2 linked regions of the Parazoarcus communis genome follow. The protein of the gene in region 2 interacts with the protein of the main gene of each other region in a pairwise test. Links are inferred from orthologs where the notes say so. Each region holds a gene or a part of one and is shown on either strand. Other genes may lie near its edges. The genes, in order: ftsH and hflK.

The links.
Region 1: the proteins of hflK (region 2) and ftsH interact in binary tests that used the Escherichia coli proteins (3 or more experiments, as listed by UniProt). The link is inferred for Parazoarcus communis from one-to-one orthologs.

What each region holds. Positions count from the first base shown.
Region 1 is NZ_CP022188.1:2,782,324-2,788,935, forward strand. Bases 1,922-4,857 are described here. They hold ftsH (ATP-dependent zinc metalloprotease FtsH), read left to right. Parts: upstream 1,922-2,411; coding sequence 2,412-4,304; downstream 4,305-4,857. Other genes in these bases: CEW87_RS12720 (RlmE family RNA methyltransferase), read left to right, coding at 1,922-2,208; folP (dihydropteroate synthase), read left to right, coding at 4,390-4,857. Also shown: carB (carbamoyl-phosphate synthase large subunit), read left to right, coding at 1-112; transcription elongation factor GreA, read left to right, coding at 109-585; CEW87_RS12710 (DUF4149 domain-containing protein), read left to right, coding at 592-1,053; CEW87_RS12715 (YhbY family RNA-binding protein), read right to left, coding at 1,075-1,548; more of CEW87_RS12720, read left to right, coding at 1,588-1,921; more of folP, read left to right, coding at 4,858-5,211; glmM (phosphoglucosamine mutase), read left to right, coding at 5,242-6,594. UniProt on the Escherichia coli protein: Acts as a processive, ATP-dependent zinc metallopeptidase for both cytoplasmic and membrane proteins. Plays a role in the quality control of integral membrane proteins.
Region 2 is NZ_CP022188.1:2,372,639-2,378,273, reverse strand. The notes cover bases 935-3,865. They hold hflK (FtsH protease activity modulator HflK), read right to left. Parts: upstream 3,065-3,865; coding sequence 1,805-3,064; downstream 935-1,804. Other genes in these bases: hflX (ribosome rescue GTPase HflX), read right to left, coding at 3,079-3,865; hflC (protease modulator HflC), read right to left, coding at 935-1,805. Outside these bases: CEW87_RS10855 (ATP phosphoribosyltransferase regulatory subunit), read right to left, coding at 1-724; CEW87_RS10850 (DUF2065 domain-containing protein), read right to left, coding at 732-917; more of hflC, read right to left, coding at 924-934; more of hflX, read right to left, coding at 3,866-4,224; RNA chaperone Hfq, read right to left, coding at 4,279-4,524; ribosome biogenesis GTPase Der, read right to left, coding at 4,633-5,635.

The sequences.
Region 1 (6,612 bases), 410 kb from region 2 along the record:
GTTTACCACCATCGAGGGCGCGCGTGCTGCCTGCATGGGACTGCGCCATCTGGCCGGCCTCGAAGTCTACGCAGTGCAGGAACTGCATGCGGAACTGAACCAGAGCAAATGAACAAGACACCACTGACCATTGCGGGGGCAGAAGCGCTCCGCGCCGAGCTCCACCGTCTGAAGACGGTGGAGCGACCCAATGTCATCGCTGCGATCGCAGAGGCGCGTTCGCACGGCGACCTGTCTGAGAACGCAGAGTACGACGCAGCCAAGGAACGGCAAGGGTTTGTCGAGGGGCGCATCATGGAGGTCGAGGGCAAGCTGTCGAATGCTCAGGTTATCGACCCCAAGCTGCTCGATGCTGACGGGCGCTGCGTTTTTGGCGCTACCGTGACCCTTGAGGACATGGACTCCGGCAAGACGATCAGCTACCAGATCGTGGGTGAGGACGAAGCCGACATCAAGCTGAACAAGATTTCGGTCAGTTCGCCGATCGCTCGCGCCCTGATCGGCAAGTACGCAGGCGATGTCGCGGAGGTCCAGGCCCCGGGCGGTGTCCGTGAGCTTGAAATCATTGAAGTCAGCTACATCTGAAGATCAATGAGCCGCGTCGCCGATCATCTCGCTGTGCTTCTGGTCACTCTGTGGATCGGCGCAATGTGGGTGATCGGTTACATGGTTGCGCCGACGCTGTTCTCGATGCTGTCGGATCGCAGCTTGGCGGGGAATGTCGCAGGGCGCCTGTTCACCTTGGTGGCCTGGATTGGCATTGGATCGGCGGCTTATCTGCTGATGTTCCTGGCCATGCGTCTGGGCTGGCAGGCTTTCCGTAACGGCTTGTTCTGGCTGGTGCTCGTGTTGCTGTTGTGCACGATCGCGGGGCAGTATGGCATTCAGCCGTTGATGGCTGAACTCAAGGCGAGCGCCTGGCCGCGAGAAGTCATGAATAGCGTGATGCGCGATCGGTTTTCGACCTGGCACGGCGTTTCCAGCGTGCTCTACCTGTTGCAGAGCCTGCTGGGAATCGCGCTGGTGCTCGGGTTGCGGCGCACCCTGCGCTGATGCGCAGGGTCGCGTAGCGGTTCAGCGGCCGCGGCCGGAGCCGGGCGTGCCTGCATTGCGCCCACGGGCCGGCGAGGTCCGTGATGCAGTGCGACGCTTTTCGGCCGAGGCTTTGGCCAGCGCTGCGCGGCGTGCGGCAGCGGCAAAGGCCGCAGCCGACTTGGCCGTGGCAGCACCGCCGGCACGCTTCGCGGCAGCGGGCTGTGCAGCCTTCTTTTCTTCTTCCCGGCGCGGGCGCCAGACGATCAGAATGTTTCCGATGTGCTGGACGGCGGCAGCACCAAGACTGGCGCACAATTCGCCCATCAGCACGTCACGCTGCTCTCGTTCAGCACCCTGCACACGAACCTTGATCAGTTCATGGGCCTGGAGCGAACGGTCGATCTCGGCGACGACAGTGGGGGTCAGGCCGTTACCGGCGACGGTGACGACAGGACTCAGGTGGTGCGCACGGGCGCGAAAGTCGCGACGCTGTGCAGGTGTAAGCTCGATCATTGACATTTATTACCTCTGTAGGCCCCGGATTTTACTCTGATGAAGCGAAACAAGACCAGCAAAGCGTGGCTGCACGAGCACCTCAACGACCCTTATGTGTTGCGCGCAAACGCCGAAGGCTACCGCGCACGCGCAGCGTACAAGCTGATGGAGATCGACGACCGTGACCGCCTGCTCAAGCGCGGCAACGTGGTGGTCGACCTCGGGGTGGCCCCGGGCTCCTGGAGTCAGATCGCGGTGCAGCGCTGCGGGCCGACCGGCCGCGTGTTCGCGCTCGACATTCTGCCAATCGAGCACATTCATGGCGTGGACTTCCTGCAAGGCGATTTCACCGAGGACAGCGTGCTGGCCGAGCTTGAAAAACGCCTGGATGGTGCCCATGTAGATATCGTTCTGTCCGACATGGCGCCGAACCTTTCAGGGGTGGCGACGGTCGACCAGGCTCGTTCGATCATGTTGTGCGAATTGGCGCTCGAATTTGCGGTCAATCACCTCAACACCCATGGGCATTTTCTGGTGAAGGTGTTTCAGGGCGAAGGCTTCATGGAGTTCCGCAAGGAAATGGAGCGACAGTTTGCCTCTGTCCAGGTTCGCAAACCGAAGGCATCCAGAGACCGGAGTGCCGAGGTCTATCTGCTGGGGAGCAAGCTGCGGTCCTGATTTTTGATTCGGCGCTGTTACGCATGATTGGGTGTTGTGGAAACGCCGCATTCCGGCCGTTGAGGATGCCATACCCGGCACCCGGCGGTCAGGGGGCGACGATAGCGGGTATCAATGCCGCTCATTGGTTTGCTGGCGGGAACGTTCGCCACTAGAATGAGTCCTTAGTGTGCACGCCCATGATGGGCTTTCGGGGTAAGACGTTGAACAATCTCTTCAAGAATCTCGCGATCTGGATGGTTATCGGTGTTGTGCTGATGACTGTGTTCAACCAGTTCAATACGCGGCAGGCCGCGCCCAACACCATGGAGTATTCCCAGTTCATGGAGGAGGCGAAGTCCGGGCGCATCGCCAAGGCAACCGTGGACGGTCGCATGCTGCGCGCGACGACCCAGGAAGGCCGGTCGATCACGGTGTACACTCCCGGCGTTCAGGATATCTGGATGGTTTCCGATCTGATGCGCTACGGCGTGGCAGTGACCGCATCCAAGCCCGAGGAAGAGCAGTCCTTCCTGTCGAGCATCTTCGTATCCTGGTTCCCGATGTTGCTTCTGATCGGCGTGTGGATCTTCTTCATGCGGCAGATGCAGGGTGGCGGAAAGGGCGGAGCCTTTTCGTTCGGCAAGAGCAAGGCGCGCATGCTGGACGAGTCAGCCAACTCGATTACCTTTGCCGATGTTGCCGGTTGCGACGAGGCCAAGGAAGAAGTGTTCGAGCTGGTCGAGTTCCTGCGTGATCCGTCCAAGTTCCAGAAGCTCGGTGGCCGTATCCCCAAGGGTGTGCTGATGGTCGGTTCGCCGGGTACCGGCAAGACCTTGCTGGCAAAGGCAATTGCCGGCGAGGCCAAGGTGCCGTTCTTCTCGATCTCCGGCTCGGACTTCGTAGAGATGTTTGTCGGTGTGGGTGCTGCCCGCGTCCGTGACATGTTCGAACAGGCGAAGAAGCACGCGCCGTGCATCATCTTCATCGACGAAATCGATGCGGTTGGTCGCCAGCGTGGCGCAGGCATGGGTGGTGGTAACGACGAGCGCGAGCAGACCCTGAACCAGTTGCTGGTTGAGATGGACGGCTTCGAAGGCCAAGCCGGTGTGATCGTCGTTGCGGCAACCAACCGTCCCGACGTGCTCGATCCTGCGCTGCTGCGCCCGGGTCGTTTCGACCGTCAGGTCGTGGTTTCCCTGCCCGATATTCGTGGTCGCGAACAGATTCTCAAGGTTCACATGCGCAAGGTGCCTATTGCACCCGACGTCGAACCGCAGGTGCTGGCACGTGGTACCCCCGGTTTCGCGGGTGCGGACCTGGCTAACCTGGTCAACGAGGCTGCTCTGTTCGCTGCGCGTGGCAACAAGCGTCTGGTCGATATGGATGACTTCGAGCGCGCCAAGGACAAGATCATGATGGGTGCCGAGCGCCGCTCGGTGGTGATGCCGGAAGAGGAACGCCGCAACACGGCTTACCATGAGTCCGGACACGCCGTCGTTGCCCGCTTGCTGGACAAGACCGATCCGGTGCACAAGGTCACGATCATCCCGCGCGGTCGTGCGCTTGGTGTGACGATGCAGTTGCCGACCGAAGACCGCTACAGTCAGGATCGTGAGCGCCTGCTGCAAACCATCACCGTGCTGTTCGGCGGACGGATTGCGGAAGAGATCTTCATGAAGCAGATGACGACGGGTGCGTCGAACGACTTCCAGCGTGCAACCGATCTCGCGCGTCGCATGGTTACCCAGTGGGGCATGTCGGATACGCTCGGGCCCATGGTCTACGGCGAAGAAGAGGGTGAGATCTTCCTCGGACGTCAGGTGACGACGCACCGTAACGTGTCGGAAGCCACGATGCAGAAGGTCGACGCTGAAATTCGCCGCATTGTCGATCAGCAGTACGCGCTGGCGCGTCGCCTGCTGGAAGAGAACAGGGACAAGGTCGAGGGAATGACCGCCGCCCTGCTCGAACTGGAGACGATCGACGCTGAGCAGATCAACGACATCATGGAAGGGCGTCCGCCGCGTCCGCCCAAGCCGACGCCGGCGCCCAAGCCGCGTTCCTCGGACGATACGCCTGGAGCCGCGCCATCGGCTGCTGCGCCGGCTGCCTGATTCAGTCGTTACCGTAACAACAGACGGGCCGGTTATCCGGCCCGTTTTTTTGTGCGCCATGCCCGGCGTGCAGGAGGGGGGTTCAATGCCCAATCTGATCTGTGGACGCTTTGATCTGGATCTTTCGGTTCCCCGGATCATGGCAATCGTAAACCTGACGGCCGATTCGTTCTCGGGTGACGGACTGCATGATGATGTTTCGGCGGCGATCCGGCGGGCCGAGTCTGCTCTGATCGATGGTGCCGACATCCTCGATATCGGGGCGGAGTCCACTCGTCCGGGCGCTGCTCCGGTGAGCGAGCAGCAGGAGATCGACTTGCTGGTTCCGGCAATTGAAGCGCTAGTTGGCTTTGGGGTTCCGATATCCGTGGATACGCTCAAGCCGGCTGTCATGCGTGCGGCGATCCGTGCCGGTGCCGACATGGTCAATGATGTGAATGGATTTCGTTCGCCTGGTGCAGTCGAGGCGGTGGCGGACGGACGAGCCGGGCTGTGTGTCATGCATATGCAGGGCGAGCCACGCACCATGCAGAACAATCCCGTCTATCAGGATGTGGTATCCGAAGTCGCTGCGTTCCTCGACGAGAGGGTCGGTGTGCTCGCAGCGGCGGGTGTGGCGCGCGAGCGTATCGTGCTTGATCCCGGCTTCGGTTTTGGGAAGACAGTTGAGCACAACTGCGCGATGCTGCGTGAGATGACGCGTTTCCGAGAGGGTGGGCTGCCGGTGCTTGCCGGTCTGTCGCGCAAGTCCATGCTGGGTGCTCTGACCGGGCGACCGGTTGAGCAGCGCGTGAGCGCCAGTGTGGCTGCGGCACTGATCGCAGTGCAACGGGGTGCAGCGATTGTGCGCGTTCACGACGTCGCACCGACGCGGGATGCGCTCACAGTGTGGCTGGCGGTGTCATAATCCGTCTTTTGCCGCACGGGTGAGGTCAGCATGGGACGCAAGTATTTCGGCACGGACGGTGTGCGGGGCTGTGTAGGCGAGTTTCCGATCACGCCGGAGTTCGTGATGCGTATCGGCTATGCAGCCGGTGTTTCCCTTGTTGCACGTGAGCACCTGCCTGCGGGCGAGCGTCCCGCCATTCTGATTGGCAAGGACACCCGGATCTCCGGTTACATGCTCGAGGCCGCCCTGGAAGCGGGTTTTGCAGCCGCGGGCGTGGACGTGATGCTTGCCGGGCCCATTCCAACGCCTGCAGTCGCCTACCTGACGCGGGCACTCAGGTTGCAGGCCGGAGTTGTGCTTTCCGCCTCGCACAATCCGTTCTACGACAACGGCATCAAGTTTTTCTCTGCGGGCGGGACCAAGCTTCCCGACGCGATGGAGGCAGAGATCGAGGCTCACCTCGATGAGCCCATGGGGTGTGTCGATTCGGCACGGCTCGGCCGGGCACGCAGGATCAATGATGCGGCAGGGCGCTACATCGAGTTTTGCAAGAGCACATTCCCAAATGAGCTCGACCTGCGCGGGCTGCGGATTGCGCTCGACTGTGCCAATGGCGCCGCCTACAACATTGCCCCCAGCGTGTTTCATGAGCTTGGTGCCGACGTGGTCTCGGTCGGCGTCGAGCCAAACGGCCTGAACATCAACGACGGGGTTGGCGCAACCCGACCCGAGAACCTGCGAAAGACCGTTCTTGCCCAGGCGGCGGACATCGGAATCGCCCTTGACGGTGATGGCGATCGCCTGATCATGGTCGATCGTCAGGGCGAGATCTACGATGGCGACAAGCTGATCTACGTGATTGCTGCGGCGCGCAGGGCGGCGGGGCGGCTTGATGGGGTGGTTGGCACCCTGATGAGCAATCTCGGCTTCGAACACGCTGTTGGCCGACTCGGGGTGCCGTTCGCGCGGGCCAAGGTCGGCGATCGCTATGTGCTTGAGTTGCTGCACGAGAAAGGCTGGCAGCTTGGGGGGGAGAATTCCGGACATATCATCTGCCTCGACTGTCATTCAACGGGCGATGCCATCGTGTCTGCCCTGCAGGTGCTGGCGGCGCTCAAGCAGCGCGGGCAGACGCTGGCAGAGAGTTGCGCAGACCTGGTTTTCTACCCGCAACGCCTGATCAATGTGCGGTTGCCTTCAGGCTTTGACTGGAAAGCGGACCAGGGGATCGATGCGGCGCGGGAGGCCGCGGAGCGTGAGCTTGGCGATGCCGGCCGTGTCCTGTTGCGCCCGTCGGGAACAGAGCCTTTGCTTCGGGTGATGGTGGAAGGCCGGGATGGCGAGATGGTCGAACGGCTCGCGCGTCAGATTGCAGCGGCGGTGGAGCGGGCGGTCGCCTGAATGATAGGTGGGATGCGC
Region 2 (5,635 bases):
GATCGTCGAGCGCGGCAGCAATCTCTGCGTCCTTGGGCAGACGCGTAGCAGCCAGCTCAATCACTTCCGGCCCGCCGTAGAGCTCGGGCAGCATCAGCAGTGCGCTACGAACCGGCTCGGCAACATCGACCAGCATCTCGCGCAACCCGGGGACGTCCTTGCTCTGCAGAAGATCGAACAGCATCTCCTCACGCCCCGGCACCAGTCCGGCACGCCCTGCAAGCGCATGGAACAGGCCTACATGTCCAATATCGATGCGCGTCGCAGGCACATCCGCCAGGCGCATCACCTCGGCCAGCAGGCGCAACACCTCGATGTCGGCTTCGATTCCGGCGTGACCGTATAGCTCGGCGCCGAGCTGCAGCGGCTCGCGGGTCGCGGTCAGCGTCGACGGCAAGGTGTGCAGCACGCTGCCGCAGTAACACAGGCGCGTCACCCCCTGGCGATTGAGCAGATGGGAGTCGATACGCGTAACCTGAGGCGTCATGTCCGCACGCACCCCCATCGTTCTGCCCGACAATTGATCGACCAGTTGATAGGTTCGCAGACGCAGGTCACGACCGGCGCCGGTGGTAAGCGAATCGAGATACTCAAGCAGCGGCGGCATGACCTGCTGGTAACCGCGCACGCGGAAAGCGTCGAGCAGCTTGCGGCGCAGGCCCTCTAGCTTGTCGGCTTCGGACGGCAAAGCGTCCTGTATGTGATCGGGCAATACCCAGCGCATGAAAGGCTCAACCAAAGACGTACAACAGGATCAGCCCCGCCAGCATCGACGACAGACCGAAAAAGCGGATCTGACCGTCAGCCATGCGGGCGAGACGTAAAAAGGTTTCGCGCCAGGTAGCTGGCGCGACGAAAGGGACGATGCCTTCGATGATCAACATCAGCGCGAAGGCCGTCAGCAGGGTAGCACCCATTGGAGATCAGTTCCGCCCGGTCCCCTTGGAGTTCTTCATGAACTTGAAGAAATCCGAACTCGGATCGACAACCATCACGTCATCCTTGCCCGAGAAGCTGGCGCGGTAGGCCTCCAGACTGCGGTAGAAGGAGTAGAACTCCGGACTCTGACCAAAGGCTTCGGCATAGATGGCCGTCGCCTTGGCGTCACCCGCACCCTTGGTTCGCTGTGCATCACGATAGGCTTCGGCGATGATCACCTCACGCTGACGGTCTGCATCTGCACGGATCTTCTCGGCTTCGGCTGCACCCTGCGAACGCAGTTCGTTGGCGACCCGCTTCCGCTCCGCTTCCATCCGGCGATACACCGACTCAGACACTTCCGACGGCAGATCGACCCGCTTCAGACGCACGTCGATGATCTGGGCGCCGATCTTGCGCGCATCCTGGTCAGCCTTGGCCCGCATGTCTTCCATGATCTGGTCACGCGCACCGGACACCACGTCGTGCACCGTGCGCTTACCGAACTCTTCACGCAGGCCGGCATTGACGGTCTGTGTCAGTCGAATGCGGGCACGTGCTTCGTCGCCCGCCACCGACTCGTAATAGAGCCGCGGATCGATGATGCGCCACTTCACGAAGTGATCGACCAGCACGTTCTTCTTCTCGGACGTAATGAAACGCTCGGGCTCGGGCGTATCCATGGTCAGGATGCGCTTGTCGAAGTAACGCACGTTCTGGATCAGCGGCAACTTCACGTTCAGGCCAGGCTCGCTGATGACGTCCTTCACTTCACCAAGCTGAAAAACGATCGCGAACTGACGCTGATCGACCGTAAAGAGCGACATCGAGGCAACGGCTGCCACAAACAGCAGCACGCCGCCAATCAGAGACATCTTGTCACGCATCAACGCTCTCCCCGCTCACGGCTGCGCAGCAGGTCGCGACTACGCGGGTCCAGGCTGCCGGCCGGTGCATTGGTTGCTGCAGGCAGGGTCACCTGCGGGTCATTCACAACAGCAGGCACGGCATTGCCTGCCTGCTGCATGATCTTGTCCAGCGGCAGGAACAGCATGTTCCCGTTGCCCTTGGCATCGATCATGACCTTGCTGGTACTGGCCAGCACCTGCTGCATCGTTTCGAGGTACATGCGCTCACGCGTCACTTCGGGCGCACGCTTGAACTCGGTAAACACCTGATCAAAGCGACTCGCCTCACCCTCGGCATTTGCGATCACACGCTCGCGGTAGGCATCCGCCTCTTCAAGCAAGCGCGAAGCAGTACCACGGGCACGCGGAATCACGTCGTTGGCGTAGGCCTCACCTTCGTTCTTCTGCCGCTCGCGGTCCTGACCGGCCTTGACGGCATCGTCGAACGAAGCCTGAACCTGCTCGGGCGGCTGGGCGTTCTGCATCGTCACACGGCTGATCTGAATGCCGGTCTCGTAGCGATCGAGAATGCCCTGCATCAGTTCCTGGGCCGTCGCAGCGATCTCTTCACGTCCCTCGTACAGCACGAAGTCCATGCGGCTCTTGCCGACGATCTCGCGCATGCCGGTTTCCGCGACCTGCGCAACGGCCTCGTCCGGGAACCGGTTATTGAAGACGTAGTTCTCGGGACTCTTGAGCACGTACTGGACCGCGAACTGAATGCTGATGATGTTTTCGTCATCGGTCAGCATCAGTGCTTCGCGCAGTGCCTTGTTACGTTCAGAGCCGCGATAACCGACTTCCACCGTACGCACACCCGTCAAGTCGACGATCTCGTGAGTCTCGATCGGTGCCGGCAAACGCCAGCGCAGTCCAGGCTCGGTGGTTTCCGTGAACTTGCCCAGACGCAGGACCACGCCGCGCTGGTTGGCATCGACAGTGTAGAAGCCGCTCGCAAGCCATACGACCACGACCAGCGCCAACAAGGCACCGATGCCGCCACCGAACTGCTTGAATGAAAAACTTGGGAGCTGAGGGCCATCACCGCCGCCGTCGCCGCCACCGCCCGAGCCATTATTGCGCCCGTTGCGTTTGCCGCCGAACATGCCGGAAAGACGTTGATTGAAATCGCGCCAGACTTCCTCTAGATCAGGAGGTCCCTGGTTACCGCCGCGATTGCCTTCGCCGCGATCACCGTCGTTTCCGCGGTTACCCCAGCGTGGATCGTTGAGTGACATGAGAATGCCTGTTATCACTGTTGCAATGGAAAGTTATTGACGGAGTCAGCTTGCTGTTCTAGTTCGGGTGCAACTGCCTCTTGCGCGGCCTCGGCCAGCGCAGCGCGAATCAGATCCAGCCCTTCGCCGGTTCTCGCGCTCAAAAAAAAACGCCTGATTCTATCACAGTCATCCCGCTCGACTGCCGCCCCGGCGTGGGTCAGGTCGATCTTGTTCCACACCAGAATCTGCGGCACTTCAGCAGCGCCGATCTCCGACAGCACGTCGTTTACTGCCGCAATCTGTGCGTCACGGTCTTCGCTCGCCGAATCGACCACATGAAGCAGAAGATCTGCCTGGGCCGTTTCCTCGAGCGTTGCCTTGAACGCAGCAACAAGCGCATGCGGCAGGTCACGGATGAATCCGACCGTATCCGACAGCACGACGTTCCCCGTACCGACAAAAAGTCTGCGCGAAGTGGTGTCGAGCGTGGCAAAAAGCTGGTCTGCGGCATAGCCGCCGGCCTTGGTCAATGCATTGAAAAGCGTGGATTTTCCCGCGTTCGTGTACCCCACCAGGGACACCGACAGCACATCCCTGCGATCGCGCGCACGACGACGGGTGCGGCGCTGCTTCTCGATCTGCTTCAGGCGCAGCTTGAGCATTTTCACGCGGGTGCCGAGCAGGCGACGGTCGGTTTCGAGCTGAGTCTCCCCCGGTCCGCGCAATCCGATACCGCCCTTCTGCCGCTCAAGGTGGGTCCAGCCTCGCACCAGACGGGTCGCAAGGTGGCTGAGTTGCGCGAGCTCGACCTGCAGCTTGCCTTCGTGACTGCGCGCACGCATGGCAAATATGTCGAGGATCAGCGCAGTGCGATCGACGACGCGATGCTGCAGCACACGCTCGAGGTTTCTTTGCTGACCAGGCGACAGGGCGTGATTGAAGATGACGAGATCCGCCTCGTTCGCGCGCAGCGCCTCGGCGATCTCCTCGACCTTGCCGCGCCCGGCAAACAGCGCCGGATCCGGTGCCGCACGGCGACCGGTCACGACCGCCTCCACGCTGGCGCCGGCACTCATGGCCAGCAGCTTCAGCTCGGACAGTCGCTCGTCAAACGCCCCCTGGCGCAGGTCGAGTTGAACGAGAACGGCCCGTTCGCCGCTGCCGGGGCGCTCAAACATCTTGCGCAACCCCTGCGGACAGTTTCAGGCCCTTCAGCAAAAACAAAAGGGAAATCAGTTGGCGCCCTCGCCCGGCTCCTGCTGCTGAATGGTCACCGGACGGGCAGGTACGACGGTGGAGATGGCGTGCTTGTAGACCATCTGCGTGACGGTATTCTTGAGCAGGACAACGTACTGGTCGAAGGATTCGATCTGGCCCTGCAGCTTGATGCCGTTCACGAGATAGATCGAAACCGGGACATGCTCACGGCGCAGGGTGTTCAGGAACGGGTCTTGTAGAAGTTGCCCTTTATTACTCATTGTGGAACCTCGTTATTTTGTGTTTATAAGAATGTATAGGATTTATTGCTGCACCGCCACATGACAGTATGCGACCAAATCCACGTGTGGATACAAGGATTTCGCCAATCAGGCCTTGGTCGCATACGGATTGTGCGCAGTACGGAACTGGATACGCAAGGGGGTACCCTGCAGCTTGAATGCCTCCATGAAGGCGCGCTCAAGGTAGCGCACATAGGACGTCGGCAGATTCTCCAGCGAATTTCCGTGGATCACGATGATCGGCGGGTTCATGCCGCCCTGGTGGGCATAGCGCAACTTGGGCCGCGAAGTACCATGTCGCGGCGGCGCCTGCTTGGCAATTGCAGCCTGCATGATTCTGGTCAGCTGCGGCGTGGACAGGTTGGACATCGCCGCGGCATAGGCCGCATCGACCGACTTCAGCAGCGCGCCCACGCCATCGGACCTGAGCGCAGAGATCTGGTGGAACCGGGCGAACGACAGGAAGCCCAGCTTGCGCGTGATCTCCTGCTTGAGCTGGTCGCGCTGATAATCGTCGACTGCGTCCCACTTGTTGATCGCAACCACGAGGGCACGTCCGGCTTCCAGCACGAAGCCGGCGATATGCGCGTCCTGATCCGAGATATCCAGCGATGCATCCAGCACCAGCACGGCGACGTTCGCCTCCTGGATGGCCTGCAAGGTCTTGATCACCGAGAACTTTTCCACCGCCTCGAACACGCGGCCACGGCGGCGCAGACCTGCGGTATCGATCAGGGTGTAGTTCTTGCCACCGCGTTCGAACGGGATCGAGATGGCATCACGTGTGGTACCGGGCAGGTCGAACGCGATCACACGCTCTTCACCGATCAGCGTATTGACCAGCGTGGATTTGCCGACATTGGGGCGGCCGACGATGGCGACCGCCGGTCCACTGTCCTCGCTCGACTGAGGCTCATCGTCGAGCGGAAAGGGCGCGAGCACGAGGTCGATGAGCTGCTTGATGCCATCGCCATGGGCCGCGGACACCGGCAAGGGCGCACCGAAGCCGAGCGCGTGAAAATCAGCCGACGCGAGCGAACGCTCCAGCCCTTCGGCCTTGTTGACCACGAGGTGCACCGGACGCCCGGAG